DNA from 2 places in the Calothrix sp. CCY 0018 genome. Region 2 is predicted to be linked to the other one. Evidence: riboswitches for the same ligand, from Rfam matches in the RefSeq annotation. Region 2 holds a riboswitch; the other holds the start of a gene.
The links. Region 2 has a riboswitch for cobalamin ahead of ACM03V_RS13880 (TonB-dependent receptor plug domain-containing protein). Riboswitches for the same ligand answer to the same signal wherever they lie in the genome.
Positions count from the first base shown of each region.

Region 1 (16,234 bases), on a different contig from region 2:
CTTAACAATCGGTACCGTAAAAACCCACGTTAGAGGAATTCTCAGTAAACTTTGCGTTGACGATCGCACACAAGCAGCAGTGCGGGCATTGCGATCGGGAATAGTGCAGTAATCAGTTAGGAGTTGGGAATTGGGCATGGGGCATGGGGCATGGGTAATTGGTAATTGGTAATTGGTAATTGGTAATTGGTAATTGGTAATTATTATTTATTCTTCCCCCTCTCCCCCCTCTTCCCCCTCTCCCCCCCTCCCCTAACTCTTAACTTTCACAAGCGGTGTGCTGTCTGATAAGTTGTTAATAATATACTTGTTGATGCCTTGCGATGGCGTTGGCTTTGAAACGGTAACATAGTTCCTCATATATCTCCCATACAATTATCATGGCGCTCATAGTTCAAAAATACGGTGGTTCTTCTGTTGGTTCGGTTGAACGCATTCAAGCAGTAGCAAAGCGCGTTTGCGAAACTGCCAAAGCCGGAAATTCTGTGGTAGTGGTAGTTTCTGCTATGGGAAAAACTACAGATGGACTTGTGAAGCTAGCGAATGATATTTCTCCTCACCCTTCAAGACGAGAAATGGATATGTTGCTTTCGACTGGGGAACAGGTAACTATTGCTTTGGTTAGTATGGCTTTGCAGGAAATCGGACAGCCTGCAATTTCTTTGACGGGTGCCCAAGTAGGAATTGTTACTGAAGCCGAACATACCCGCGCTCGGATTTTACATATTGCTACCGATAGAATCGAAAAATGCTTAGAAGAAGGTAGAGTAGTTGTAATTGCTGGGTTTCAGGGAATTAGTAGTACCGAAGAATTAGAAATTACTACCTTGGGAAGAGGCGGTTCTGATACTTCAGCAGTGGCGATCGCCGCTGCATTAAAGGCACAAAAATGTGAAATTTATACAGATGTACCGGGGATATTAACTACAGATCCGCGTTTGGTTCCGCAAGCGCAATTAATGGCAGAAGTTACCAGCGATGAAATGTTGGAATTAGCTTCTTTAGGAGCAAAGGTTTTGCATCCCCGCGCTGTAGAAATAGCCCGCAATTACGGCGTGCAATTGGTAGTACGCTCTAGCTGGACGGATTGCCCCGGAACTGTAGTTAATTCACCCGAACCAAAACCGCGTTCTTTAGTTAACTTAGAAATAGCTCGACCCGTTGACGATGTTGAATTTGATACCAATCAAGCCAAGGTCTCATTATTGCGCGTACCGGATCAACCGGGGGTTGCAGCGCGGCTATTTGGGGAAATTTCCCGTCAGAAAGTGGACGTAGATTTAATTATTCAGTCGATTCACGAAGGTAATACCAACGACATAGCCTTTACAGTGATGTCACCGATACTAAAGAAAGCAGAGGCAGTAGCTTCGGCGATCGCTCCAGCACTGCGTAATTCTGACTCTTCAGAACAAGCCGAAGTCATGATACAGCAACAGATAGCCAAAGTAAGTATAGTTGGTGCGGGAATGATTGGTCGTCCTGGTGTTGCTGCCGAAATGTTCGCAACCCTAGCGCGTAGGGGAGTAAACATTAGAATGATTTCGACAAGCGAAGTAAAAGTTAGCTGTGTAATTGACAGTGCAGATTGCGAAAAAGCCGTAGCCGCACTGCGAGAAACATTTGAAATAGAAGCAGAATATTCCTCTCCTTCTCCCGCTCTCACAATTTCTCCCTCCTCCCCTCCAGTAAGAGGAGTAGCCTTAGACATGAAACAAGCGCGTTTGGGGATTCGTAGAGTTCCCGATACTCCAGGCATGGCAGAAAAAATCTTCGGAACTTTAGCTAATCACAACATCAGCGTTGACATGATAATTCAATCCCAGCGCTGTCACGTAATCAAAGGTATTCCCACCAGAGATATAGCCTTTACAGTAGCCAGAGTAGACGCACGAGCAGCCCAAGAATTATTACAGAAAGCCACAGGAGAATGCGGTTGGGGTGAAGTAGTGCTTGACATGGAAATCGCCAAAGTGAGTATAGTTGGTGCCGGAATGGTAGGGCAACCAGGAGTTGCAGCCAAAATGTTTGAATCCCTATCTCAAGAGAACATCAACATTCAAATGATCACCACCTCAGAAATCAAAATCAGTTGCGTAGTCGCAGAAGATCGAGGAATCAAAGCATTAAAAGCGATTCATGCAGCATTTGAGTTAGGGGGAACAGAAGAATTTGTGGTTCCAGCTTAGGCAGTAATCAGTGAGCAGTGAGCAGTGAACAGTTAGGAATTGGCTATTGGGCATTGGTAATTGGTAATTGGTAATTGGGCATCTTACTTTAACTCCCAACTCCTAACTCCTAACTCCTAACTCTTTCCCCATCTCCCCATCCCCCATCCCCCCATCCTGCATTTCGCAATAGACACGGATTCGGCTAATATAACTAAACAAACGTGAACCGTAACAGACTAGGGAAACTCCGGTGAAATTCCGGGGCTGTGCCGCAACTGTAAAAATATTTTAGATTTTGCGGAAAGCTGGGGGGTAGATGTTCTTCCCCCAAACTTTCCTGCTCCAGATTTTAGATTTTAGATTAATAACAATCCAAAATCCAAAATCCAAAATTGTTTGAGCCAGAACACCTATCTGTTATTAGCTCACTTTATTTCCTGCGTAGCACGGGAAGGGAGCCTTCTGAAAATAATGCAAACTATCGATAATTCAAATTCGACAAAATTACAATTTCCTAATCTGCAATTACCTGCTTTACCAATGAAGCGTCCTTTGCTGATGATTGGACATGGTACAAGAAATGCCCAAGGAAAGCAGGCTTTGCTAGATTTTGCCAGTGCTTATCAAGCTTTAGATGATTCTCGTCCGGTTTTACCTTGTTTTCTAGAATTAACCGAGCCGACAATTCAAGAAGGTGTGGACGAATGCATCAAAAACGGCTATACCGAACTTTCCGCTTTACCGATTTTATTATTTGCTGCAAGACACAATAAATTTGATATTACCAATGAATTAGACCGCGCTAGGGTTAGATATCCCGAATTAAAATTTCACTACGGCAGACACTTCGGAATTACACCCACATTTATCGAACTGTGGCGCAACCGTTTAGCCGAATTCGATAAACCCGAACATAATCCCCAACAAATTTCCCGTCAAGATACCGTACTTTTGTTTGTAGGTAGAGGTTCCAGCGACCCCGACGCGAACGGCGACGTGTATAAATTAGCTCGGATTATTTGGGAAGGTAGCGGTTATTCCACCGTTGAAACCTGCTTTATCGGCATCACCCATCCTCGATTAGAAGAAGGTTTCAAACGCGCTCGTTTGTATAAGCCAAAACGCATAATTGTTTTGCCATACTTCTTGTTTATGGGGACTTTAATGGAAAAAATCTTTGATATTACAGCTCAACAGCAAGAGCAATATCCAGATATTTCTATTACTGCTTTACCAGAAATTGGTTTACAGCCAGAATTATTAACCGTATTGCGAGAGCGAGAAATAGAAACCCAACTCGGCGAAGTGAAGATGAATTGTGAGATGTGTAAATTCCGCACTGCCGCAGTATCGGATAACCACGGACACGGACACGGACATGACCACCATCACCATCATCACGACCATTCACACACGCCTGTAGACCCCTACGCAGATATTGATAATTATCATCAGAGGATTTGGCAGGTGCCGTAGGGGAAGGGTTTTTTAGAGTATCTGGCGAATAGAATGTCTCCTCCGGAGACGCTGCGCTAACACGGCTACACAGGCAAATTCCACCTGCGTGGAATAATAATGATAAATTTTGAAACCCGCTGCCACGGCGGGTTTTGTTTGTGTAGATAAGCCATTGCGTTGCGGAGGTTCCCGCAGTATGTAGCAAATGGCGTGCGGTTTCAACCGCCGGATAAAAGATAAAATATCAAATCAAACTTTTCAAAATTCCTAAAATCTTACCCAATTCACTGATAAAATATTCATTCAAATCTATTTCGATAATTTGACTTTTAAGCGTTAAAAACTTCCAATTAGTTCCAGTAGTAACAACACCATAAATTGTAGAAATTTCTTTACCTTTTCTTTGGTTGAATATTTGAGCGGCTATGATTTCAGCCATGCATTGCCCTAACCCGGATTGGATATTGTCTTTTTGCTTCTACTAAAGTTACTACCGGAGCTTCTATAACCAATTGGATTTTCACCACCGAGTACAGCATCATATTCTCGTGGCTTCTGGGGATTTTCTGGCATAGCTTTTAATAATCACTTAATACCAGCTTTCCCCAAAAACAGTTAACAGTGTAGAGACGTAGCAGTGCTACGTCTTAGGAGTTAGGAGTTTCAAATCATCAATTACCAATGCCCCATGCCCAATGCCCCATGCCCAATAAAATTACTCAACCAAATCCAACTTTTTCAAAAAAACCCCTAAAGGCAATACAAGAGCCTTCGCAACATCCGCTAATTCACTCAATTTAACCGAAGCTCCTTGTCCGTCGCGCAACAGCCAAACTACGGTAGTGCTTACACCCGATTTTTGCTGTAAAGTCTGCCAGTTAGGAATACCCGCTCGTTCCATTAAATCTAAAAGCACCGTATCTTTAGAATTTCCCTTAGCATAAATTGCCGCGAATAAAAAACGAAAAAAGGCGATCGCCCCACCAAAAATTAAAATAACAGCAAGCAAACCGTACACAAGATACAAACTATCTGACAGCATAATCAAAAATAATTTTATTGTTTCTATTACTTCCCCCGTACTAGATTACCGAAATCTTGGAGATTTGAGACAGGATAAAACGTTAGATTTAAACTAATAAGTAATTAATTCCTAATACCCAACTCCTTACTATGTCTGAAGAATTCGCTATTGGTAGTAAAGTCCGTGTGGTAGCGCTACCACCTTATATCAAAACGGCCGAACCCATGCCCATGTTACGCCCTCCCGATATCATCCATGTAGGGGAAGAAGGTATCGTTCTTGACCGTCGTCCCGGAGGATACTGGGGCATCCGCTTCGCTAAAGGCTCATTTCTTCTCGATAGTCAGTATATAGAATCTGTAGAAACTCACACTCAAGTAGAACAATCGGGTGAAGGCTTTCAATAAATTGGGTTCGTAGTAGCGCTTTAGCGCATCCGGATTCCAGAATATGAGGCGCTGTTAGCGTAGCGTGCCCGCCAGGGCATAGCGCTACTACGAACCTTATATTAATCAACTGCTAAATATAAATACATCTACTGTACGAGTGATTGTAAACTTATATAAAGTACTCATTCATACTCTACAGAAAAATGAATCGTCGCAATTTTCTCAATATATTATTTGCCAGTTGTTTTGTATTCTTAGGATGGTTGAATTTTACCCCTGCTGCGAATGCAATGGGTGGTACGCTACCCTCTATCAATGAACCCGCACCGGAATTTACTTTACCGACTAATACTGGAGATGGAGAAATTTCCCTTTCCGACTATCGCGGTAAATGGGTAGTGCTTTATTTTTATCCCAAGGATTTCACTGCTGGTTGCACTATCGAAGCTCGTCGTTTCCAAGAAGATTTGCCAAAATACCTAGAAAGGAATACCGAAATTATTGGTGTCAGCGCCGATGATATTGATTCTCACGCCGAATTTTGCGATTCTGAAGGTTTAAAATTTCCTTTATTAGCAGATACAACAGGTGCGGTAAGTAAAGATTACGGTTCCTGGTTATCGTTTATTTCTAGCCGTCACAGTTTTATTATCGATCCAGATGGAATTTTGCGAGAAACTTTTGTCAAAGTTAATCCAATCGTTCATTCTCAAGACGTAATGGCAAGACTCAAAGATTTACAGGAAACCACTTAATTACAAAAAGGAATTTTCAAAAACAACAATCCCGTTTGTACACACTTTCTTGTGGGATGGGCTTCTAGCCCGTCCTTAATAATATAAAACTATTGCATATTGTTAAAAACAGGACTTGTGCAATCGCAACCTTAGCGAAGCGTGTCCCGTAAGAAAGATAAAATTAACTATTTCAGCCGTTTAGATCCCCCCAACCCCCCGCTATATTGGGGGGCTTTACGTAAGTCCTAAAAAATCAAAATTACCAAAAAAGAAATTAATTTATTACCTTTAACCTTTGATCTTAATTACATTCATCCCGACAACTGCGAGCAAAATAAGTTAAAAATAGAAGTAGAAAGGCGATATTTCAACGAGGCAAAAATATGGATTTTGAACGCGAAGTCCCGGTTGAAAAAACTACAGAAGAATTAGAATTTGCCGAGCCAGATTCTCGCAAGCCTTTAGAAATATTGCGAAATACGGAAGCTTTGCTACGCCGTCCAACTGTTGCCGCATTAGTACCAATTCTACCGCCAAAGTTAAGCGAAAACTTACAAGATGCTTCAGATATTGCGGATGATTCGTTAGAAGAATTAGCAGAAATAGACCTAAGTGAAATTAACGATTGGGAATTACGTCCTGCTCGGATTCGGATTGGTTTAAGCTGTGTTGGATTTAGTTCGTTAATGATTCTTATTTTGGCTCTTTTTTTCACTACCCTACATCCAGAAATGAGTCCAACTCAACAAATTGGAACATTTTGGGGTGAGTATATTTGGTTTGTTTGCTTGGGAGTTGCCGGAATGTTTCTCTTAGGTAGAGAAGCCATGCGTCCAGTTAATAAACAAAACTTAGATGATGACTGGTGAACAGTTAACAGTGAGCAGTTAGGAGTTGACAATTACCAATTCCCAATTCCCAAAATAAAAAGTTTTGTTGCTTTATTTTACTTGATTGCTAATTAAGGATAAATACTTATTACTGTAGAAGTTTGTCAGCTTTTAAGGAAAGTCATTAATTATGGATCGTGATGCTTTTATTGTTAAACCGGGTTCAAAAATTTCTCTGAAAAAAGATTACGATACTGCTTTTACAGGTAGTTACGATCAAAAGGGCGATGCAAAGATTAAGTTGCTTCATGATATTGAACGATTGGCGAAATACCAGGATATTCTTTATGCTAAAAATACTCATGCATTATTAATTATTTTCCAAGCAATGGATGCTGCTGGTAAAGATAGTACGATTAAGCATGTTATGTCTGGCATAAATCCTCAAGGCTGTCAGGTGTTTAGTTTTAAACAACCTTCCTCAGAAGAATTAAATCATGGTTATTTATGGCGAAGTTTTAAAGCTTTACCCGAAAGAGGAAGAATAGGTATTTTCAACCGTTCTTATTATGAAGACGTTTTGGTGACGCGGGTGCATCCGGAGCTAATTGAAAAACAACAATTACCTGTATCTCTAAAAGGAAACCATATATGGAAGCAGCGTTTTGAAGAGATAAATAATTTTGAAAAATATTTGGTTAATAATGGAATTGTTGTTCTGAAGTTTTTTCTCAATGTGTCAAAAAAAGAACAGAAAAACCGCTTTATGAAGCGCATTGAAACACCTGAAAAAAACTGGAAGTTCTCAGCAAGTGATATCCGAGAACGTAATTTTTGGGACGATTACATGAATGCTTACGAAGATGCTTTTCGCCACACTAGCACTGAATGGGCACCCTGGCATATTATTCCTGCCGACCACAAATGGTTTACTCGTATGGCTGTAGCCGATATTGTCTGCTCTAAATTAAAAGAACTGAAGTTAGAGTATCCTACCGTAACAGAAGAACATATGCAGCGTATCTTACAAGCAAAGGAAATTTTGCAAGCAGAAGATCGACAGTTATCAGTGAGCAGTGAGCAGTGAGCAGTTAGAAGTTACCAGTTATTATTTTTTTGTGATTTATCTCTTTATTTTATGGTACAATAGTACTTATTTTTCCAGATAAAATTGGAGTGTTGGGGAGTATCAATATTTTAAAGCTGCTACAACTATCTTAAGTTGTTAATTAATGAAAGTTTAGTTAACTGTAATTTTGTCGGAATGTTGATATCTATATAACATTCGGATGATATTCATGTGGATGTTGTTTTCAGGGCTACACTTCGGTGTAAGCTTGTACGAAGTTAAATATTTGAAATACTTAGTTAAATTTTAGTCACATTTAAACAATTAGCTTCTAGTTATGTCGATTATTGCTCTGAGAGCTTGGTATATCGAAAAGTATGAGCCGATTCCAGAGTTGGAAAAACGTCAGCCAGATATTCGTATCAGTAAAAAAAGTCTGTTAAAGTCGGCTTTGAGAGCAGATTTTTTGGAAGACAGTGAGGAAGTAAAAAATTCAACTTGGTTTAGGCGCTATCTGGAAGGCGACGAGATAGAATTTTATGTTGAAGGCAGTGGTGGCTATTGTGTTGCCAACATTGATTTAATTAGCCATGAGATTTATTTCACGAAACAGGCTTTGTTAGCGCAGTTAGAGCCAACGATTTTTTTGAGTTATCAAAATGAATATCCTGAAGCTAGCGATGCTTTGCGGGAAGGATTGCTCGATACCTTAGATAAATTAAATTTGCGATCGCGACTGCCATTAAAGTTAATTGAGTCTATTCGCCCAAAAGATGCGCCGATGAGATTGGGAAGCAGCATGATGCGAAAAATTCGCAGAAGCTTGTTATTTATTGCGGATGCCACACCGATCGCCAGTGTTGATAGCGGTAAGGAAAAACCTTTACTTCTTCCCAGTGCTAACACCTGTATTGAACTCGGTTACGCTATTCAAAGTAAGCGCTCTGAGCAGATACTAATTGCACAAATGCAGCGTCAGGTAATGGTTGGACAATTTCCCTTTGATTTAAGTGCAACTCAGATAATGCAATTTCAAGATACTAGGGAATTAAATAATATTTTGCCGCAGACGATTGAAAACGTTTTAGCGAGATTCAGGTTGTTTGCTTAAATTGTTGTTTACTTTCTACTCCCTATCTTTAAATATTCTCAACATCAAAACAATGTAGAGTATTAGTAGCAATTTTTACTAATTCACTGGTACCGTGAAAAACAATTAAGTACTTGCCAGCATTAAGGCGATCGCGATAAAGGGAAGCATCTTTATTAACAACATTAGACTCTACACTACTACCTACAGCAAAAGCAAATAATAAACCAAAAGCTGCTCCCAACAAGCCTCCAGCAACTTGATTGAGAACACCATCTACGGTCGGGATTTCGATATTCTCTAAAAAATTAAAAGCATAACCACAAGCAAATCCGAGCGGTACAACCCAATAAGCAAAACTTTGCAGGTTACTTTTAGCTTGTCGTTCGGGTTTAATTAGTCCGTATTCGTCAGTACTTTCAAAACCTTCACCTAAAATACTAATTTGCTCGCTGGGTAAACTTTTTTCTAAAGCAGTGCGAGCAGATAAAGCTTCTACTTTGTTAGCATAAACCGCGATTAGGTAATTCATCTGATTAATTTGAATTTTAATAATTTCTTAAATTATAGGACTTACGTAAAGCCCCCCTAAAAAAGGGGGGTTGGGGGGATCTAAACGTGTGGAAAAGTTTTCCGTTTTTATCAAACACATTTTTATTTTTCCCTATTCCCCATGCCCCATTCCCTATTCGCTTACTGACAACTGAAATCATTACGTTTTATCCTAAAATCCTTACTTATATCAATATTGCTCGGCACTTTTATATATAAAACCTTGCCAAAAACGAGACTTTGATCGTACTTATGTAGTATTTTTGGTGAAAAGTCGTATGGTGGTTTTCTGCTATGAAACAGCTTCTCAATCGCTTCTTGAGTTGCAAAAAGTATATCGCTAAGCTGATTGTATTGTTAGCGATGATGATATTCGTTTTTTCAACGTTTACGATACCTGCTTTGGCTACGGGTGTATATAATATGCCAAACCTGACTTCAGACACCTGGATTGTAGATGAAGCAGATTTAATCAGCCGTTTCAATGAAGGTCAAATTAGTAGTGCCTTTGATGAATTGGCTCTTCAAACAGGAAACGAAGTCAGAATAGTTACTGTTCGTCGTTTAGATTACGGAGAAACTCCCGAAAGTTTTACTAAAGCCCTATTTGAAAAATGGTTTCCTACCAAAGAAGCACAAGCAAATCAAACTTTATTAATGATTGACTCTGTAACCAATGGCACCGCTATTCTTACGGGTGATAAAATCAAATCCATAATGCCTGATGACATAGCCGAAAGTGTAGCATCAGAAACAATTTTAGTACCGTTGCGGAACGGCAACAAGTACAATCAAGCCTTTTTAGATGCACAAGAACGTCTTGTCACCGTACTTTCTGGTGAACCAGATCCCGGCCCACCAGAAGTTAAAAACGATGTACAGGTGGAAGGAACATTTACCAAAGCTGAAGACACCGACCAGGAAAATGCTACAGCTTGGATAGTAGGATTACTGATAGCTGCTACCGTAATTCCGATGGCAACATACTATATCTATTTAGTTTTCCAACCATCATCGGAAGGTAAAGAGAGTTAGGAGTTAGGAGTCAGGAGTTAGGAGTTAGGAGTTAGGAGTGAATAATAATTTATTCTACCCCCTCTCCCCCCTCTCTCCAATTACCAATTACCAATTACCTTACCAAAATCTTAATCCTGCACGTACACTTGCCCTGTTGCCAAAGCAGTCTCGGCTCGGACAAATTCTCTACCTAGATAAGCAGCATGATCGAACATGGTTATCGGGCAGGGCTGAGTTTCTTCAAAAATTTTTACAGATAATTCTTTTGCGGTTCTGCCAGAATATACCGTAGTATGGGTTCGTTCTACTTTTCCTTTTGCTGGAATAACTTTTCCCGTTTCTGGATCGACGGCTAAACCTCGCTCATCGATGATGTTACTAAAATGTTTAGCAAAAATTAATCCTTCTTCTCGGTCGATGTAAATAATAAAATATCCGGCAGGATCTAAATCAATATGTCGTTGAGAAAGTTTGTCATCTATTGCTTTTAAATTGTCAAGTAGATTCATAATTACTTAAAAACAATTACTCTCATAAGGGTTTTCATGAACTTAAAATAGTGTAATTCTTTTCAGTTAACAGTGAACAGTTACCAGTTACCAGTTACCAACATTGAATTTATAACTCCTAATTCCTAATTCCTAACTCTTAATTCCTAACTCCTAACTCCTAACTCCCCACTCCTAACTCCCTACTCCTCATTCTTAGCTGCAAAAGGAATCTGCTCGTTAATTGCTTCAATTTCCCGCTGTTCGAGTTCGTTGACTTCGCTGATGTAGCGACGGAGTATTTGTCCTAAACGATTGTCGTAGAAACGATGTAGGCTGTAGTTCGGGGTTGCTGGGAAGCCACGACGTTTTTTGTGTCGTCCACCTGCACCGGGATCGAATATTTGAATATTGTTTTTAATCGCCCATTCAATGGGTGAATAATAGCAAGCATCAAAGTGCAGACAATCTATTTCTTGAAAACTACCCCAGTAGCGGCCGTACATTTTATCGTCTTTGTATAAACAAAATGACATTCCCACAGGTTGGCTGTTATCTTGTTCGCTGTAAGCTGCAAAAAAGACGACTCGATCGCGATAGTTTTCGTACAGCGATTCAAAAAACTGTTTTGTCAGATATTTACTGCCCCACCAACCAAATTTGTCGCAGGTGTCGGCATAAAAATCGTACATTAAAGGAAATAAGTTTTGAGGAATATCATCACCAGTAAATGCTTTGAGTTCCAAACCTGCTTTTGCTACAGCCTTTCGTTCGCGTTTGATATTACGACGCTGATTAGCATTAAATGCACCTAAATAATCATCGAAACTTGTAAAGTCATGATTTTGCCAAACATAATTGTGGTGCAACCAAGCTGTAAAACCCTGACGTTCCAATACTTGATGAAAATCGGGATCTACATACAAAAAATTACAGCCACTGATACGCTGCTTTTTACAAAAAGAATCTATTTCCCGCAGCATTAAGGAAGTTATTTCATCTTCGTCTTCCCCTGGTGCAATCAAAAATCGATAACCCTCGGCTGGTGTAAACGGCGACATCCCCAGCATTTTGGGGTAATATTCTACGCCAATACGGTAAGCTAATTCTGCCCACTGATTATCAAAGACAAATTCTCCATAGCTATGTCCTTTGATATAAAGTGGAGCAGCAGCAATCAACGTTCTATCTCGCCATAACGTTAAGTGATTGGGCAACCAACCACTCTTGGCTGTAGCGCTTTGAGAAACTTCGAGATTGTTTAACCAATCCCATTCAAAAAAAGGAGTCTGAAGTGGAACAGCCAAAGCATTCCAAGCATTTTTGGGTACTTCAGCAACTTTATCAATCCACAAGAGAGAATAACTCGACTTAATTTTTTCCACCATCAGAGTTAAAGACACATTTAGGAGCGGCAAAAGCTTCCTACAGCGTAATCTAATCTGGGAATTGTTGCAGGGAATAGTGCAGAAATACTTCTTGGTTTTCGGTGCGAACTTCTATCAGTTGCAGGCGTGGAGCGAGTTTCGCTAAAAATCCACAACCTTCAACTGGGGTTGGAGCATCTTCACCACCTAATATTAAGGGACAGATAGTCAGCCAAATTTGATCAATTAAATTTAACTCTAAAAGATTCGCGACCAAATTTCCGCCACCTAAAACTCCCAACTGTGCTATACCCAATGTAGTCAAATGTTTGAACGCTGCATGAATATCAACTTTTCCTGCGGGTGTTTCAAATACCAGTATACGTTTGAATTCCGGTCTTGTTTGCCAAAAGTTGGCTCCTGTAGCTGTTGAAATTAACCAGCGTTCAACTGGCTGCTGAAAGAAGCGTATATCTGGGTTTAACTCACCGGAATCAGAAATAACGATATGAACGGGTTGGGGTGGCTTACCATTGGATTTTCGATGCTGTAATAGGTGTGGATGCGATACTGTTAAAGTTGTACCGTAAGCGCGTAAAGTACCAGCACCAAACAAAACAGCATCCTTTGTCGCAATTTGTTTTTCTAGGTGTGCTTTATCATTCTTTGAACCGAATCTAGCTGGAGCATGAGTAACATCTGCTATTTTCCCATCTGCACTCATTGCCAAAACGATTGTGGTTTGAGGACGAGATTGTTTTGTCATGATTATGGTGCGACTGCGCCGCGATACTGATATTTTCTCAACGAGTAATACCAATAAATAGAAAACTTGTATAGCCGATATTTATTAGCTGTAATACAGTTAGATTGGTGCGATTAACTTCAAAGCATAATTGCCATGCAATAAACAATACTCTTGTAGCGAAGTCATATACTTTATCATATTTATCTCAATATGTATCTTAAATGTGAAGGTTGATCAAGTGTAACAAAGATGTACCAATTACCAAATACTAAATTATGGAAATTTTTATTCTAGCCGATAAAATTTGGTATCTCGCAATTCTTTTTTGTTGACAAGAATTTAATAACTTGACTATACCGGAATAATAAACTTAATAATAGAAGTATATTAACTTGTTAGATCGCATTTATTTTAAAGTTTGAACAGATGCTTATCAGAGAATACCAATGGTGAATTTTCGTCAATCATCATTTCGCCGAATTCTAATATCCAAGATATTATTGCTATCAGTACCAGTCTTATTGATAGGTGAGTTTGTCGGCTATAAAAAAGCACGTTCTAGCTTAATAGAAGTTGCCCGTCAGAATTTAACTGAAAGTGCAACGATCAAAGCAGAGAACATTGTCGATACTATTGATACGCTTAAAAGTAATCTATTTATCGCTTCCCAAACTACAGTTATTCAATCGGGTAAACCTGAGTTAATAGAAAAATTTGTTACTCAGTTAGTGAAAGAATTGCCCAGACAAATCAAATGCATTCAGTTGAAAAATCCAAGCAACAACAATATTATTGCTAAAAATTGTGGTAAAAAAGTAATTAATTTGAATAATTTTTCGACATCGAGAAATAAAGTTCAAATTGAACCTATTTTACCGGCAAAATCTCAAAAAAATAGTTTAGAAAATCCATCCTCAAAGCTAGAGCTAAACTTAGCTTCTCCCGTCTACGATACTCAAGGTAAATTGCTTTATACCTTAAGTATGCAATCGCAACTACTGCACGAAAAAAATCAAAAGAATCCCAGATTATTAACAGGTTCTACGGTAGTAATTGCAGAAAACGGGACAATTATGGCACACCCGATTTTTCAACGAGTAGGTACCAATATCGCCGAACACGCAGATGCAAAAAAGCTACAGCAGATTGTAAAAAATGCTGTATCCAAACCCGAAGGTTCTTCAGATTTGTTTTTTGATCAAGAAGGCAAGCAGTTACTTGCTGGATATACAGCTATTGACAGCCCAGTTGATGGCGACCAAAAATGGGTAATTTTAGCCGTTACGAGCTTGGATAATGCTTTAGTCGGTTTGAAAGAAATCAAATTAATTTTATTTGTTTTGACAGTTGGCTTGATTGCTGCGACTTTATTAGCATCGCTGTATGTGGCTCGTTACTTAGCGCATCCAGTAGAACAACTACGCGATTATGCCTTGAATCTTCATTTATCAGATACTTCTTCCCCCATTCCGCATAATTTCAACATTCGGGAATTCAATCAATTAGCACAAGCATTAGATCAAATGGTTGAAAGACTCAAAGCATCGGCCCAAGAGTTGGAAATTGCTTGGAAAGATGCAAAAACTGCAAATCAAAGCAAAAGCTATTTTTTGGCGACAACTTCCCACGAGTTGAGAAACCCTTTAAACGTCATTATTAATTCCATACGTTTGGTTCGGGAAGATATGTGTGACGATAGAGAAGAAGAAAAAGAGTTTCTCAAACGTGCGGATGAAACCGCGATTCATTTGTTGGGTATTATTAATGACTTGCTTGATATTTCTAGAATCGAAGCAGGTAAGCTTTCAGTCATAATTAAACCAATAGACTTGCATCAAGTCATTAACGAAGTAATTAGCTCGCAATCGCTTAATATTCGACAAAAAGGTTTGCAGTTGAATATTCCTGTTTTAGAAGAGCAAATTCGAGTTAATGCAGATACAGCGAAGCTCAAGCAAGTTTTAATCAACGCGATCGGCAACGCCACAAAATTTACTGAAGCAGGAAGTATAACCATAACCACAGAAATTCAAAATCATAACGATAAATCTTGGGTAACGGTTTCGGTTATTGATACAGGTATAGGTATTGATATCGAGCAACAGCAAAAACTATTTCATCCTTTCGTGATGGTAGATGCTAGCAATACCCGCCAGCATAATGGTACGGGGTTGGGGCTAGCAATTTCACGCAATTTAATCGAATTGATGGGAGGTACGATAACTCTTGAAAGTCCGGGGATAAATCGAGGTACTACAGCTAAAATTACTTTAGCTTTAACAGATAGCGAAAATAAAATTGATTCTGTAAATGGGAATGGTAAAGTACCACAAGCTAGTATTCAAGGTAACTTAAAATAGCAGTGTTAATCATTGTTCGTAGTAGCGCCGTCTAGCCTACGGCAAGCCTGACGGCGAACGCATCCGGGTTCAAACATTTTTATTTACGTTTATCGCTATGTTGGTTTTGTATAGAAATAGGTTCACCTTCTGCTTCTAAGGATTGAGTAAGAGCGGTGAGAATTTCTACTAGCTGCGTACCTACCCAACCATTAGATGTTAATGACGGAGTATTTTGCTGGATGCATTCAATAAAACTGTTACAAACTCGTTGTAATGGTTCCCCTTTTTCGACTTCTAGCACTTTTTGCTGTTGATTTACTGGGATAAAGCGATTTTCAGTTAGGTCAAATTCACCCTGCATTAACGTTAAAGGCTTATCGTTTAACATTTCATCGAAAATTAAGCTACCTTGACTACCTACAACTACCAAACGCCGTTGCTTATCAGGGTTTAGCCAGCATAGATGAATGAACGCTTGGAAACCCGAGGGATATGTTAGCGTTACTTGGACTAAATCGGATAGAGGGGGAGAATCAACAGCTTTTTGTTGTAGCCAAACTTTTCCTGTTGCTTGGGCAATAATTGGTGATTCGCCCAACCAATTGTTAAAAATTGCTATATCGTGAATAGCTAAATCCCATAGTGCATCAACATCTTGACGTACTGGCCCCAAATGGGTGCGTGTTGCGTAACCGTAGCGTAAATCTCCTACAGCACCAGCTTGCAATACTGCTTGTCCTTTTTCTACCACCGGATGAAATAAGTAGGTGTGATCTACCATCAGAATCAACTGCTGTTTTTCTGCCAATTCGCACAACTGACGGCATTCTGAGGGATTAATAGTCAAAGGTTTTTCAGCTAAAACATGACATCCCCAATTTAGAGCATCTACTATCAATGAATAATGGGTAACGGCAGGAGTCGCAATTACTACCGCATTTAATTCTGATAG
Region 1 is NZ_CAWUDI010000006.1:27,995-44,228, forward strand. Features, by position in the region: gene ACM03V_RS05940 (response regulator) at 1-112, shown strand, start outside; gene ACM03V_RS05945 (aspartate kinase) at 381-2,189, shown strand; cobalamin riboswitch at 2,349-2,604, shown strand; gene ACM03V_RS05950 (sirohydrochlorin chelatase) at 2,643-3,647, shown strand; gene ACM03V_RS05955 (hypothetical protein) at 3,874-4,068, opposite strand; gene ACM03V_RS05960 (hypothetical protein) at 4,077-4,202, opposite strand; gene ACM03V_RS05965 (hypothetical protein) at 4,345-4,671, opposite strand; gene sipA (regulatory protein SipA) at 4,803-5,060, shown strand; gene ACM03V_RS05975 (peroxiredoxin) at 5,246-5,797, shown strand; gene ACM03V_RS05980 (hypothetical protein) at 6,163-6,648, shown strand; gene ACM03V_RS05985 (polyphosphate kinase 2 family protein) at 6,800-7,696, shown strand; gene ACM03V_RS05990 (hypothetical protein) at 8,016-8,789, shown strand; gene ACM03V_RS05995 (hypothetical protein) at 8,818-9,300, opposite strand; gene psb32 (photosystem II repair protein Psb32) at 9,615-10,355, shown strand; gene ACM03V_RS06005 (DUF4346 domain-containing protein) at 10,466-10,846, opposite strand; gene ACM03V_RS06010 (GNAT family N-acetyltransferase) at 11,029-12,213, opposite strand; gene ACM03V_RS06015 (RibD family protein) at 12,263-12,958, opposite strand; gene ACM03V_RS06020 (ATP-binding protein) at 13,387-15,300, shown strand; gene ACM03V_RS06025 (Gfo/Idh/MocA family protein) at 15,380-16,234, opposite strand, start outside.
Region 1: it holds a riboswitch for cobalamin, as region 2 does, so the genes downstream of both, ACM03V_RS05950 (sirohydrochlorin chelatase) here and ACM03V_RS13880 (TonB-dependent receptor plug domain-containing protein) in region 2, are expected to answer to the same signal.

Region 2 (16,234 bases):
ATCTTCCAGAAGTACAAACTGAAATATAAGCACGTTTTAAGGGATTTTGAGTAAATGGCATTGGTTTTTTACCTAATACATAAATTTCCCTTAATTCTTGATAAAGAGCTAATTTTGATAAGTCTGGTTTACCTTCCGGTAATAAATTTTCTCCATCTACTAAAGGATTGGGTAAGAAAATTGTCATTACATTCTCACCCACACCATTCCAAAGTTCAATTCCCCAACTTCTGGGATTTCCATCTTTGTTGAAACGTCGATAAAACGCTGCACGACTAACTCTTCTTTGTCGTCTTAATTCTAAAGGAGTTTGGTTATTCGGACCACCTAAATTATCATCAATACACAGGTGTAAATGCCAACCTTCTGTTACTACTGTGAGATAACCATCATAGAGAATACAAATCTTAGGTGGATTGTTAAATCCTAATTCTAAAACCCCACCTTGAGCAACGTGCCCTAATTCTACCTGCTGCCAATTTTGTTGAAATAAAGTGTAAAGTAACGATGATAAAACATCACAACTGCAATCAATATCCTCATATTCAACTTTTCCTCCTGTTAGTAAATCTTCCGTACTTTGATTATTTAATGGTGTTACCCAAGGATTATAGTTACTCATGGTGATTTTGGATTTTAACAACGGATGGTTTTGTTTTATATTAATGAGTTAGGAATCCCCAATTCCCTAAAACTTATAATTCATCCCAACTTGTACAATTCTACCTGCATCGGGATAGCCGGGAAATAATTGAAATCTTTGGTCAAAAATATTTTCTACACTACCATTAAAGGCTAAATTTGTACTTACAGGAACTCGCAATTTAAAATCAAAGGTTGTGTAACCGGGTAAAGATTCTGTATTGGTGTTATTGGTGGGATAACTACCTAAAGAATGCATCAAAATTCCTGCATACCAACCTTGGGGATTTTCATAATTAAATCCTAAGTTAATACTATCAGCACCTGCAAATCTTAATTCTTGGTCAACTTCGGCAGGATTAGAACTTTCAAGTATTCTAGGGTCATTTGCAGTATAGTTACCAGAAAAGTAGAAATTTTTTGCTAATTGCAAGTTTAAGGCAAGTTCTACACCAGTTGTGCGAACTTTACCAATATTTTCATAGGTAAAATTGACATTATCATAAGCAATATTATCGGTAATGGTGTTATTGAAAAAAGTAAAACGTATTAAACCAATATCACCTAATTGTTGGTCGATACCTACATCAAAACTATTACCTCTTTCTGGTTTTAAGTCTGGATTACCTTGGGCAAAAGGAGAATTACTAAATAAATTAAATAGGGTAGGGACTCGGAAATTACGGATATAGTTAGCTCTAAGTGTAGTCTTTTCACTAAAATTCCAACGCGCACCTACTGCTGGAGAAGTTACGGAACCATTTATCAAACTATTGAAATCTTGACGCAATCCTAAATTTAATCGCACTTCAGGAGTCACATCGACCAGATATTTGGCAAATACGGCTCCCTGTCCGATACTATCATCGTAATTCTCTGTTTCTGTTTCATCTGCGAGGTTACGAGTCACATTTTCAGCGCTGACATTACGATAGTCAAAACCATAAGTAATATTATGATTTTTAGCAATTTGCCAATTATGCTGTACCTGAAAACCCAAGGATTTCTGATTGTTATCAAACTGTTGTTGATTGCTGATGTCTCCCGTGCGGTTGTCGAAGCGGGTATTGAGAAAGTCTAGATAGACTTTAGCTGTGACTAAGGAATCATCTGCTTTCCCTAATTTTGCATTCCATGTTAAATCCGTGAGAACTTGGTCGGTGTACTTACGATTATTATCGGTAAGCGAGTTGAAAGCAGCTTGAGAAATTTGCGGAATTGCTACACCACCGGGAACTCCCTGGTCTTTTGCAAGATAAATCGCGTTGAAACTCAAATTTTGGCGTTTATTTAATTCTGTATTCACCTGTAAATTCAGATTATTGTAGAGTACATCGGCGTTTTCTCTAGTTCCATCAAAGTCAACTTCGGGAATGGAATAATCAAAGTTATTGTTAGCGCGAGTGCGATTGTAGCCTAGCAACCAAGAGACATTACCCTGTTTACCGCTATTTTGAATGCTTTGTTCGTTTAAATCGTAGCTACCGAATCTTAGCTGAGCGGTGGTAGTAATATCTTTTGTTGGACGACGAGTAATAATATTGATTGTCCCTCCAATCGCATCGGAACCATAGAGGGTAGAGCCTCCACCAGGAAGAACTTCAACTCTTTCGACTATATCTGTAGTAATTTCTGAAAGGTCGAAACCACCACTACCAAGGTTGTTAACTGGTCTGCCATTAATTAATATCAATACTTGTCCAGTATTAGAACCGCGAATAAACTGACCGCTTAAACCACCAATTTCTGTTCCCACAGTACCGTCGGGTAAAATACCGGGGAGAAATCTTAGCGCTTCTTTGACAGTACGCGCACCCTGGGCTTCAATTTCCTCGCGGTTAATTACGTATACTGGACGAGTCGCATCGCGTACCTTTCCTTCACGACGAAACGGTGCAAATACTGGTTGATCTAATATTTCTCCTATAACTGTAAGCTCAATATCTGCTTCTTGTTCTTCTTTCTCTGCTTCTTGTACAGGATTATTTTGAGCAATTTCTTCCGTGTTATTACTTGTAGTGGAAGTATTTTCAGGTATTAATTCTGGAATTATTTCTAAGTCCTTTGCTGTACCTTGATACTGGGAAAATTCTGATATTTGCTCTATTTCTTGTGCTGTAGCGCGATCGTTCCCAGATAATATCCCCAATACCGTCATCATTAATACTGTGAACTGTATTCCCGATTGGCAACTAAAAATAATTTTCATCCGTACCTCGCAGATTATTGTGTTTTTTATCACATTTGGCGGGCATTCTGACTTAAAGACTTCTGTCTTATTACAGTTGCGGGACAGCGCTGGATTTACACCGGACTTTCCCCCTTACGTCTGATGGCTGACTCCCATCAAAACCAATTGGTTAATTCAAGATTGAAAATAAATTAGCACTATAGCCTACGCTTAATCAAAAATAATAGAAATTTATCTCAAACTAAATATTTGCTATTTATACACTATTTTTTCTGCTTTTCATATATTTTTTTTAATACAATCCATTTCTAGTTTAGTTTGTAAGCTGACTAATTTGGAAAAACTTATTCTATATGATAATCCTATAAAAAAGTGCCTGATTATATATCGAAATAACTGATTTAGATGAATTGCTTTTAATCAATAATGACAATGTTAATGTCAATGTCAGCGTTATTGTTAATGTCAATGTTAAGCATTTAACCAATATTATCGATTAATCAAATTTATAAATATACCCGTACAATAAAACGTATCTTTGTTAATATTGAAAACTAAATTACCGTGCTAGTATGAATAAAATTTTTCATGCTAAACTTCACCGAGGGAACTTTCTAGCAGACAATAGCAACTAATTTTACAGTTTATGCTTTATCGAATAGGCGTAAACAATTATGATTTATTGGTTCAAATTTTGCTGTTATTGACTCTCGAATAGAGAATATTGTTTTTAATACTTTTCAACTAGTAAAAAGCACAACTAAATCTTTTATGGGAATCCGAAAAAATCTCAAACGGCTGAATTTACTGGGAATAGCGCTAATAAGCTTATATTTGGTAATTGGTGTACCGAAACCGGCTTACGCAATGCATATAATGGAAGGTTTTCTACCATTTGGCTGGGCTGCTTTTTGGTGGGCTGTTTCTTTACCGTTTTTTGTTTTAGGCTTAATATCCTTAACTCGCATCACCAAGGAAAAACCACAGCTTAAATTACTTTTAGGTTTAGCTGGTGCTTTTGCTTTCGTGCTTTCGGCTTTGAAAATTCCTTCGGTAACTGGTAGCTGTTCCCATCCTACGGGTACGGGTTTGGGTGCGGTATTATTTGGTCCTTTGGCGATGTCAGTTTTGGGGACTTTGGTACTGCTATTTCAGGCTTTATTACTGGCACACGGCGGCTTGACAACATTGGGCGCTAATGCATTTTCGATGGCGATCGCCGGGCCATTTGCGGCTTTTTGGATTTATCGGTTAACGATGCAGTTGTCTGGTAATCAAAGGTTAGCGATATTTTTAGCGGCAGCTTTAGCAAATTTATTGACATATATAATTACTTCTATCCAATTGGCTTTGGCTTTCCCCGCACCTGTTGGTGGTGTGATGGCTTCGTTTGCCAAGTTTGCGGGAATTTTTGCTTTAACTCAAGTTCCTTTGGCGATTAGTGAAGGTTTGCTGACAGTATTGGTGTGGAATTGGCTGCAATCTTACAATCCACAAGAATTAGAATTATTGAATTTAATTAAGCGGGAGCCTCAAGGAAATGAAACAATCAAGTCAGTCTAATAAAGGATGGAACAATTGGCTGTTGATATCCATAGTCGTTGCTTTAGCAGTTGCACCATTAATATTTGTAAGTGGTGAATATGGTGGTGCTGATGGGGAAGCTGAAGAAGCAATTACTGAAGTTAAACCGGATTATGAACCGTGGTTTCAACCTCTATTTGAACCACCAAGCGGCGAAATTGAAAGTTTATTATTTTCCTCTCAAGCTGCTTTGGGTGCGGGATTAATTGGTTACGCAATTGGATTATATAAAGGACGTAGTGAAAAGCAAAAACGTGAAGAATGAGCTTAAAACTCGATACTTTAGCTTACACTAATCGATTGCGAGGGTTGCCACCAGAACATAAATTAGTTTTTGCTTTAACAACTTTGCTGATTTCTCTTTCTACCCATCCACCAGTACAAATTTTAATTGCATTATGGATGGGTATTTGGACGGTTGTTTATGCGAAAATTCCAGCCGGTATTTATATCAGAATATTGGCAGTTGCTAGTTTTTTTTGGCTGACTAGTTTACCGGCTTTAGTTATTAATGGTGTTTCTGTTGCAGATATTTCCCAGGTGCAAGGTGATTCCTGGCAAGGTTTAAATTTAGAATTTTACTATATATATATTAGTCGTAGTGGTTTTTATCAAGCTCTGGCAATTTTTACTAGAGCTTTTGCTTCTGTTTCTTGTCTATATTTTTTAATGCTAACTGTTCCGTTTACGGAAGTATTGCAAACTCTGCGCCGATTCAAGTTTCCCACGCTGTTAATTGAATTATTATTATTAATGTATCGGTTTATTTTCATATTGTGGAATACAGCCACTGATTTATCTATCGCTCAAAAATCTCGTCTCGGGTACCGTGATTTTCGTACCAGCATCAAAAGTTTAGCATTATTAGTCGGACAGCTTTTAAAGCGAACCTTGCAAAAATACAGTCAATTTTCATTAGGATTAGAATCACGGGGAATGAGCGGAGAATTTCGAGTTTATGCTCCTCGTCGCTATCGTCCTTCAAAACGCTACATTCTAGAAGCAGTAATCGGTTGTGTAATATTAATTAGTTTAGAGTGGTGGCTGAATGCAGGAATATTTACTTGAATTTGAACAGGTACACTACACTTATCCCGGCGCTAGAGAATCTTCACTCAACGGTTTAACTTTAAATATTCCATCAGGTAAAAAATGTGCGCTCATCGGTCAGAATGGTTGTGGAAAAACCACATTATTTTTATTAGCAAACGGTTTATATAAGCCGTCGAGTGGAATTGTCCGCTGGCACGGTAAACCATTACGTTACGACCGCAATTATTTAAGTAATTTACGTCAGGAAGTCGGATTAATATTTCAAGATCCAGAACAACAGTTAGTTGCTTCGACAATAGAAGAAGATATTTCCTATGGCTTATGTAATTTGAATTTACCTGTTAAAGAAATTCAGGTAAGAGTAGAAGAAATATTAGCAGAACTTAGTTTAGAAGAATTAGCGCAAAGACCAGTACATCATCTTAGCTTGGGACAAAAAAAACGAGTTTCCATTGCAGATGTGATGGTACTACGACCCAAACTCTTATTATTAGACGAGCCGACGGCATATTTAGATATTAAACATACCCGTCAGCTAATCAAAACCCTGGATAAAATTCATCAAGACGGTACAACATTATTAATGTCTACCCATGACTTAGATTTAGTTTTTCGTTGGGCTGACTGGATATTTGTGATGGATAAGGGGCAGTTAATTTTTGAAGGTAAACCCGATGATGTATTTGCTCAAGGGGAGCTTTTAGAACAATTAGATTTAGGATTGCCGTTGATATATCAGCTTCTATTTGATGAGAGTTTATCTGAAGAAGAGAAAGCTGTAGTGGAAAAATTGCGGGAACGGATATTAAAATTGTGAGTATTAAACTACACAAGCAAAACCCGCCTGCGCGGGTTATAAGAAATAGTCCACGGAGGTGGACTTTGCCTGTGTAGCCGCGAATTACATTCGCTAGGTAAATTTATACGCAGACGAAATATCTAAAATATTACCGCTGACTAACAAAAAGCTGCGTGAAATAATATTCACCTTTGGAATTTTTCGCAACACCAATACCAGTCACCTGATATTTACCTACCATATTTCGATTATGACCGGGACTTTTAATCCAACCGTCAACAGCAGATTTTCCTGGATTACGATGACCCTGATTGTAAGCAACGTTTTCTGCTACACCACGCCAGCGAATTAACTTAGAAATCTTTTGATAGCGAGAATTTGAACCATTATGTCCAAAAGGAACCTGCTTATCTGCCATACTTTTGCTGTGTTGTCTTGCGATCGCGCTTACACTAGGATTCACTTTTAGCGGTGGCAAACCTTTGCTACTACGGTATTTATTAATTTGTTGATGCACCGATTTTTCCATAGCAGCAACATCCGAAGCTGCATTTACAGGTTTTGAACTTAATGTAATTAAATCGGTAACACTATCGGAATTGCTCGAAAACTGGGTTGTTTCCATTCCACCCAAAATTACTGCTGTTCCTAAAACAACTCCAAGAGATGGGAACAATTTTGTCAAATTAGCCTTTAGCCGAGTATTCTTCAACATTTATATTTACTCCAAAAAACAACTAAATAAACCTGTACTTATAATTCCCTTCAGCGAGAGAAAAATAACATCTGACACTTCGTTTCAGGTAGATTTATTCGCAATTTGGTAGAAGCAGCCTTTTTCACCCCGTCATCAGAATGACTAGCAAAATTTAAGTTAGTTTATAACTTAGCTTTGCAAAGATTCTATGTAATTTTAGCCAATTTATCATGAATATGGTTGTGATTTAAAATACTAATTGCATTTTTGCTTGATAAATATGAATTCGGATCGAACGTAAAGATTTACAAATTGACCGTAGAAAAATCAAATATTAATCAGATGATATTTAACTAGGATTAATTAAGTACAAAACCTCACCCTGCCTCTGGCTTCCCTCTCCTTCCACCAGGAGAGGGATTGAGGGTGAGGTTTCATTATTGTTTAAGAATTAAATTAATGACAAAATCTTTTAAATTACCCCAAAAAATCATGCTTCTCGGTTCGGGAGAACTAGGTAAAGAATTCGTTATTGCAGCGCAACGTTTAGGTAATTTTGTAATTGCAGTTGACCGTTATAAAGATGCTCCAGCGATGCAGGTTGCCGATTGTTGTGAAGTAATTTCTATGTTGAGTGCTGACGATTTAGAAGCGATTGTCAGCAAGTATCAACCGGATTTTATCGTACCGGAAATTGAAGCAATTAGAACTGAAAAATTAGCAGAATTTGAACAGCGCGGTATTACTGTAATTCCCACGGCTGCGGCGACCAATTATACAATGAATCGCGATAGAATCAGAGAATTAGCGCATACAGAGTTAGGTGTTAGGACTGCAAAATATGGTTATGCTTCTTCTTTAAATGAATTGATAAACATTAGTAATCAAATTGGTTTTCCCAATGTAGTGAAACCAGTAATGTCATCTTCCGGCAAAGGACAATCTATAGTTAAAGATAAACAAGACGTTGCCAAAGCTTGGGATTATGCTTGTTCTGGTTCTCGCGGTGATACTCAAAGAGTAATTATAGAAGAATTTATCGACTTTGAAATTGAAATTACTCTATTAACTATTAAACAATGGAATTCCCCCACTATTTTCTGCTCTCCTATCGGTCATCGTCAAGAAAGAGGTGATTATCAAGAATCTTGGCAACCTGCGGAAATTTCCGAAAAAATGACATTAAAAGCCCAAGAAATTGCTATCAAAGTAACTGATGCTTTGGGAGGTGCGGGAATTTTTGGTGTAGAGTTTTTTATTACTAAAAATGAAGTAATATTTTCCGAACTTTCACCTAGACCTCACGATACGGGGATGGTAACATTAATATCGCAAAACCTAAATGAATTTGAACTACATTTAAGAGCAATTTTAGGTTTACCAATTCCCAATATAGAACAGTTTGCACCTTCAGCAAGTGCGGTAATTTTAGCTTCAGAAAAATCCGATAATATTAGTTATACAGGAGTAGCCGAAGCACTTGCAGAAAAAGACATTGATATTAAATTATTTGGTAAACCCAGCGCTCATAAATATCGACGCATGGGAGTAGCTTTAGCTAAAGGAAGCAGCGTTCAAGAAGCGCGAGAAAAAGCCAAAGTCGCTGCCGATAAAATTAATATAGTTTGATTTGCATCTCGTCATCTTGTTACAAGGTTCTACTTTGTAATGCATTTCCAGAGGCTCCGCCTCCTTTTATGAAAGGGGTTCCCAGTCAGAGGCTAAGAACCAGACATTATAATAATAGATATTAAATTTACCTAATCATTTATGCATGAATTCCTATCGGGAATTAATATATCAAAACTCAAAGATTCATCAGCAATTAACCTTTTTCAAAACATTCAAATAACTCCCATCACCACACCTTTAAACTGGCAACCAATTTCAACAGCTTACATCCATCAAGGTAACAACGGAATACCAATTTTACTGCTGCACGGTTTCGAGAGTTCCTTATTAGAATTCCGCTTACTAATACCATTACTCGCCGATAAAAACGAAACTTGGGCAGTTGATTTACTTGGTTTCGGGTTTACAGAAAGACTTAAAAACATTAATTATTCCCCGGCAACAATCAAAACCCATCTGTACCACTTCTGGAAAACGCAAATTAAGCAACCTGTAATTTTAGTTGGTGCTTCGATGGGAGGTGCAACAGCTATAGATTTTACGCTTTCTTATCCAGATTGCGTTCATCAACTGGTTTTAATTAACAGCGTCGGTTATTCTGGTAGCTTTCCTCAAGGACGATTTTTGTTTCCTCCTTTTGATTATTTAGCTGTTGAATATTGGCGACAACGTAAACTTCAAGGGCTATTTTTTGGGGATTTTGGTAATTTAACAGATGCCGAAATTACATCCTTGCAATGCGCCGTTTTACATTTAGATATGCCCAATTGGCACGAAGCGATAATTAGTTTTACTAAAAGTGGTGGTTACAGCGAGATAGCACCGCGAATTAAAGAAATTTCAAAGCCAACCTTAATTTTATGGGGAGAGAAAGACGAAACTTTGCCGATGGAAGATGCTTATAAATTTGAACGAGATATTGTACAGAGTCGATTGATTTCGTTGAATTGTGGGCATACTCCGCAGTTGGAACAGCCGAAAGTGGTTGCGGAGCATATCGCATCCGTAAATAATTTTTAATATCTTCTCTTGTATGTTTTTTAACTCCTTAAGAGCTTAAGAAGAACGAAATCTTACTCCCTCACCACCTCCGTTTTTTGGAATAAATTCAATTTCTCCGTCTTCTTCTAAAGCCTTCTGAATAGCTATAAGGTTATTTAAAATTGGTGTACGAGCTTCGCGTTCAAAATCTGCTACAGTCGCTCTTGCAACCTTAGCCCGTTTTGATAATTTTTCTTGAGACCAACCCAACATTGCTCGTGCGGCTCTACATTGAGCCGAAGAAATACACATTTTGTCTGACATTAGTCAAAAAGTATGATATTTTTGTATTATATTAGCAAACTTTGTATTACCTTTCTCAATTTGTTAATCATATATATTTGTAGAAATTAGACAGATTGAATAATGTGAAGCCCGAAAAGAGAAAAACAAATGAACCAAATAGCAAACGAAACTGTTGTAACTAACTATGCTTCTCATGTGGAAGCGGCTAGTACAGTTGGTCGAGGTAAAGTTGTTTCCTTAGATTCAGAACCATCATTCACTGAGTGGAAAGATTCACAAGTTTCTCTACATTATGGTGATAGCTTAAAGTACTACATGAAATGGAAACCACCTACAGTAATAGTATCTGATGGCGGCTATGGAATTTTAGGTTTTGAAGGAGATACTTCAGATCATTTAAAGCTACCAGAACTGTATGAACCCCATATAAAACAGTGGTCAAATTATGCAACACCTCAAACAACACTGTGGTTTTGGAATTCAGAAATTGGTTGGGCGTCAGTCCATCCCATTTTAGAAAAGTATGGCTGGCGTTACGTTAACTGCAATGTTTGGAATAAGGGTAAAGGGCATATAGCTGGTAATGTTAATACCCAGAAGATTAGAAGATTTCCTGTTGTTACAGAGGTTTGCGTTCAATACGTATTTGAAGCCCGAATAAACGGAATGCTTTTGAAGGAATGGTTGTTATCCGAATGGAAGCGTACAAATCTTCCACTCAAACGAGCTAATGATGCGTGTGGAGTTAAAAACGTAGCTACTAGAAAGTATTTCAATCAAGGTCATCTGTGGTATTTTCCCCCACCTGAAATGTTTGAAAAAATATCACAATATGCTAATCAATACGGTAATCCACAAGGCAAACCTTATTTTTCCCGTGATGGTAAGAATCCAATCATAAAACAAGAATGGGCTGCTATGCGCTCTAAATTTTCCTGTCCTTACGGGTATACAAATGTATGGGAAAGAAATGCACTTCGTGGGAAAGAAAGAATTAATATTGGTTCAAATAAAGCCCTTCACCTTAATCAAAAGCCGTTAGATTTAATAACACTAATTATAGAAGCATCAAGTGATTCTGGAGATGTAGTCTGGGAGCCATTTGGAGGATTATTTACTGCTTCTCTTGCAGCAAATAATTTGGGTCGTAGAGCTTTTGGGGCAGAGATTGACTGGACATATTTTTTCTATGGTGTTCAAAGATTTAAAGAATAATATCGTCAGCTTTCGTATCTTCAATAAACAATTTTTCTTTAAAAATCAACTTAATATTTTCTGTATTTTTATTACTAAGTAATTTTATCCATTCACGAATGGACATATCGTGTATAGTCATTCCTAGTATTTTTTGCTTAAAATTTTCTATTTCGGGATGAACTATTCTATCTATCTTGGCAAAATTAGTATCTAGCCTGTAGGGAAATAAGTTTAATAGCTGTCTTAATTGTTGTTGGTATTCCCTTGTAGGCTGATAATTTTTACCGTTATCTCCCCAACTATCTACGATTTTTTGAGCTTCTTGAAATTGAGAAAGAGTTCCTTGCCATTTATAGCCGTTTGTATTAGTCTGTTGTAAATTTCGAGTACGTTTTTGAGTATCTTCCGGCTCTAAAACAAGATAGTCAGGTGGATTATGATAGTGGCGATCGCGAGCTTTGGCAATTGAGCAAGCTGAAATAGTACAAATGTCGAGTATGTATGGTTTTCCATAAATTAAGTGGCTTGGAAGCCAAGGAAGCAAGACAACATAGGTATTGTCATATTTAAAGTGATTTTGGCTATCTTTGAAGCGAGCAGTTATTTCTGTTGCTAATGGGAACCAAGTTTTGATTTCAAATCCAGGTATCGGAGTTACTGTACCTTGAAAAATAGTATCTGGAAATCCAGGATCTTGACGTTTCCATTCTCCTTGATCTTGGAATTCTTCTTGATCGTTCAAGAACTCAGTGATATTAAATTCAATTAAATTCCCTAGTAATGGAGATAGTTTAGAAATAACTTTTGATAGATTAATAGCAGCATTTGGTGAAATAGGTTTTGAGATTGTTAATAAGTCAAATTCATGTCCAGGCAACTTTTCCAACTTTTCAATAGCTATTCTTAGAATATCCTCAGTTTTCATATTTCATAAATCATGTTTGAACAAAGGTATTTTATAACTTTTACAACAGTTGTCGATCTGACCATTCAATATGTAAATATTGCTCTACAACCCCAAATCCACCCCCACCCGATGAGCGCAAGCAAACCCAGAAAACGCTACCGCATTCAATCCTTGCCCAGGAAATGTACTATCTCCCACAACATATAATCCCTCAATTGCCGTCCGATTAAACGGCATTCCCAACAACCCGCGCAACTTTCTTCTAGGAATTGGGCCATATGTACCATCGACTCTTCCCAAAAATCTCCGATGGGTTTTTGGTGTTCCGGCTTCTAAATAATCTAAATTGGCATTTATTCCGGGAAATATTTTTTCTAATTTATCCAAAATACGATTAGCTGTAGCTTCTTTCTTGGCTTCATATTCTTTCTGGGATAAACCCTGCCATTGATCAATCCAGTGTGTTGCGAATGCATGAATGATATGATGCCCCTTCGGAGCTAATTCTGAATCGAGTAATGTGGGAATTGAGACAAAAATTGTCCCTTCTGAAACTGTCATTTCTTCCCACTCGGACAATAAAATGTGATGACATTCAGTATCGGGAGATAATAATTCTGCTTTTACTCCCATATGCAAGCTGAAAAAACTGGGCGATTTTTGATATTTTTGTTGCCATCTTTTTTCATTAGCTGGTATTTCTACTGGTGAAAGTAGCTTCTCAAATGTATTCCACCGAGTAGCATTAGAAACCACACGTTTCGCTCTATATTCTTGATTATTTGCCAGTTTTACGCCTACAACTTTTCCTCTATCTTTAATTATTTTTGTAACTCTGGCTTGATATTTAATTTCCCCACCTTTTTTAATTAAACCTTCCACCAATTTCTGAGCAATTTGTCCTACTCCACCTTTAGGATAATTAACTCCACCATAATGTCTGTCAGAAAAAACCATTCCTGCATTAATCATGGGTGTCATATCCGCTCTTACTACCGACCAGCAATAACACTCTATATCAATAAACTTTAGTAATTCCGGGTCTTTAATATATCTTCGCGCTATATCTCCTGCATTTTGCGGTAGGTACTTCGCCAAACCCAAACAAGCTAATGGATGCCCAAAAAACGCCCGCATCAAATAACCGGGTTCTTCTAAAGACAGCAACTCCATTTGATTTAAGCAGTTAAAAACTTTCCAGCACTCGTCATAAAAGCGACGAATTCCTTTGCTTTCGTGAGGAAAGTAAGCAATTAAATTTTCTAAAAAATCTTCATAATTTCGTTCGACTTTCAAATCCAACGAGTTAGGTAAATGATAGTGAATTTGTACGTTATCAGGAATAGTTTCCAAACTAACATCTACAGCTTGTAGCGCACGAGTAAGTAAATTAGTCGTTCCTTTATCCCCAAACCCAAAAATCATCGAAGCGCCAACATCAAAGCGATAGCCTTCCCGTTCAAAATAGCCAGAACTACCACCAGGAATAGTATATCCCTCCAACACCAGCACTTTCGCACCCATTACCACCAATTGAGTCGCAGTTACCAAACCACCAATACCAGACCCAATTACAATCACATCGTACATAAATCGTCATAAATCCTAGATTTTAATATCTAGGTTAAAGGTTAAAGGTCAAAGGTCAAAGGTTGAAGGTTAAAGGTTACAAACTAGAATTCTCAACTCTTAACTTAAAGCAATCCAAAATCTAAAAGAAACGCATCCGTTGTTAAAATCCAAAATAAAAAAAAGAGGGACAAGTCCGCAACTGCTGACCAATCCCGTCTGCCGTTCCTTAAAGAGAGGAGAACACTGAAAATTAATATAGCGCTGATTGAGAATAAATGTCAACTAGTAATAAAAAATATTCTCAACAATATTTGAGACAAATTAATGAGTACCGATGTTAGATGTTAGTCACAGGCTTGAAAGAGTATTATGATGTTTCAGTTGCGATACCTTATATATTGAAGCTTTTATATCTATTATGACGCTACAATTGCGCGTTTATGTTCCACCCCATCCTTTAATCAAACATTGGCTGGCAGTTGCTCGCGATGCTGGTACGCCTTCGGTATTGTTTCGTTCGGCAATGACTGAATTGGGGCGCTGGTTAACTTACGAAGCGGCTAGGGAATGGTTGCCTACTCAAGAATCAACGGTGCAAACTCCATTAGAGGAGTGTCCTGCAACGTTTATTAATCCTGCAATTCCGGTGGCAGTAGTGCCGATTTTGCGAGCGGGGTTAGGATTGCTAGAAGGGGCACAAACTTTGCTTCCTTTGGCATCTATTTATCATTTGGGTTTAGTCCGCAACGAGAAAACTTTGCAGCCAGAATGTTATCTTAATAAGCTACCAGAAAAAATTGACCCTCAAACAAGAGTGTTAATTACCGACCCTATGTTGGCTACTGGAGGCTCTATAATGGCTGCAATGTCGGAGCTAGTCCAAAGAGGTGTTGACCCGGCTTTAACGCGAATTGTCTGCGTAGTCGCTTGCCCGACCGCATTGCAACAATTGAGTACAGCTTATCCGGGTTTAAATGTTTACACTGCCACAATTGACGAAAAACTTAACGAACAAGGATTTATAGTACCTGGTTTAGGAGATGCTGGCGATCGCACTTTCGGAACTTAAAAAAGGAACTTAAAAAAATATACAGTTTGGACGCTGGGGTTGCTTGTGATGATTAAAGTAGGAAGTAGCGATTAAAGGTGGTAGAATAATGAGTCAACGCGATGGTTTTGCGGGCGGATTTTTGGCTGGAGCGATTTTTGGTAGCGTTGTTGGTGGGGTTATCGGCACGCTGGTAGCTCAGAGACGTGACGAAGCAGAATTAAATGAAGATGAAAGAGAACAGCAAATAATAGGCAAGGGTAATTCAAGCGAGAAATCTACCAAACGACGACAGATGCGAGGTTCGGCGACGACTGGGGTAGAAATGGAAGTAGCGCGACGTTCCCTTGAAGACAAAATTGCTCAGTTAAACGCCACAATCGATGAAGTACGCGATCAATTAGGTAATGTTAACAGCAATTCAAGTGGAGTAAACGAATTTACGAATCGTAGCGAAGAATTGCAATCTTAAGGAAACATTGAGAATTACAGCGGTAATAAAGCGATAAATTGTTTTATAGCCGCTTAAAATACTCAATGAACGACAAGAAAAAATGATGAATACCGAAACTAAAGTCTTCGGCATCTTGATGCCAGCTAAATTAAAATCAATAATAAGACGGCTTTTCACTAAAACTCAAAACACCGAATACCTATGGAACTTCTGATTAAAACGCTGCTACAATTCGTTCAGATTTACAGTTATTTACTGATTGGTAGGGTTCTATTAACTTGGTTCCCACAAATCGAGTGGTCTAGCCAACCATTCGCCGCACTCAGCCAAATAACCGATCCTTATCTTAATTTGTTCCGCAACATAATTCCCCCTTTAGGAGGAATTGATTTATCACCCCTGCTGGCTTTTCTAGCGCTAAACGTAGTCAGCGGACTTTTAGCAGGTGTAGCTGGTAGTCTATTAGCTTCAGCTTCAGCTTCAGTTTATTAAATTCAGCAGACTAATCAAATATGAAGTATGAAGTATGACATTTGAAATATGAACTGCTGTTTATCAAAGCGCGATCTGAACAGCTTTACTCGCTTCGCGATCGCCTACACATACACAAATTTTTGTTTTTTTGTGTTTTTGTTAAAGGCGATCTGAACAGTAGCGCTTCGCGATCGCCATTCATATTTTTATTCATGCTTCATACTTTGTAATTAAACTAAGGGAAGCAACCTTAGTAACGAACTTTAGAAGTAAACCCCGACGCTTTAAACTGCTTTAATTTTAAAGGCGTAGGTTGATTTGCTGGAACGGTAATTCTCATTTCAAAATTACTTTCTCCGGGTGGTACTTCGCTAATAGAACCAACGCGAGTCCGGTTTTGCATTACCGTATTATTATTAGCATCGTAAATCCGCCCAAAAATGTCTGCATCATATACAGTTTTACTGGTCATATTTTTCGCAGTACCAGTAACTATAAAGCAGTTTGCAGCCCTGCTAGCACCACCACTAGTAACATTCCCTTCAGCGAGTTCCGGCGGACATTCTTGGTAAGCAATATTTGATAAAGGAATCGGCGTTAGAGCCAAAGCCGCAGGGGAATAAATCCAGGAAAATATCCCGATAAGGCAAGAAATAAAGATAGTCGTCAGCGAGCGTAACAGCATACTATACACCGT
Region 2 is NZ_CAWUDI010000016.1:108,071-124,304, forward strand. Features, by position in the region: gene ACM03V_RS13875 ((2Fe-2S) ferredoxin domain-containing protein) at 1-622, opposite strand, end outside; gene ACM03V_RS13880 (TonB-dependent receptor plug domain-containing protein) at 689-2,851, opposite strand; cobalamin riboswitch at 2,871-3,014, opposite strand; gene ACM03V_RS13885 (energy-coupling factor ABC transporter permease) at 3,605-4,396, shown strand; gene ACM03V_RS13890 (energy-coupling factor ABC transporter substrate-binding protein) at 4,374-4,682, shown strand; gene cbiQ (cobalt ECF transporter T component CbiQ) at 4,679-5,485, shown strand; gene ACM03V_RS13900 (energy-coupling factor ABC transporter ATP-binding protein) at 5,466-6,287, shown strand; gene ACM03V_RS13905 (CAP domain-containing protein) at 6,418-6,984, opposite strand; gene purT (formate-dependent phosphoribosylglycinamide formyltransferase) at 7,426-8,595, shown strand; gene ACM03V_RS13915 (alpha/beta fold hydrolase) at 8,737-9,618, shown strand; gene ACM03V_RS13920 (helix-turn-helix domain-containing protein) at 9,655-9,903, opposite strand; gene ACM03V_RS13925 (DNA methyltransferase) at 10,033-11,100, shown strand; gene ACM03V_RS13930 (hypothetical protein) at 11,090-12,007, opposite strand; gene crtH (carotenoid isomerase) at 12,092-13,579, opposite strand; gene upp (uracil phosphoribosyltransferase) at 13,980-14,630, shown strand; gene ACM03V_RS13945 (hypothetical protein) at 14,719-15,081, shown strand; gene ACM03V_RS13950 (YggT family protein) at 15,265-15,555, shown strand; gene ACM03V_RS13955 (FxLYD domain-containing protein) at 15,788-16,222, opposite strand.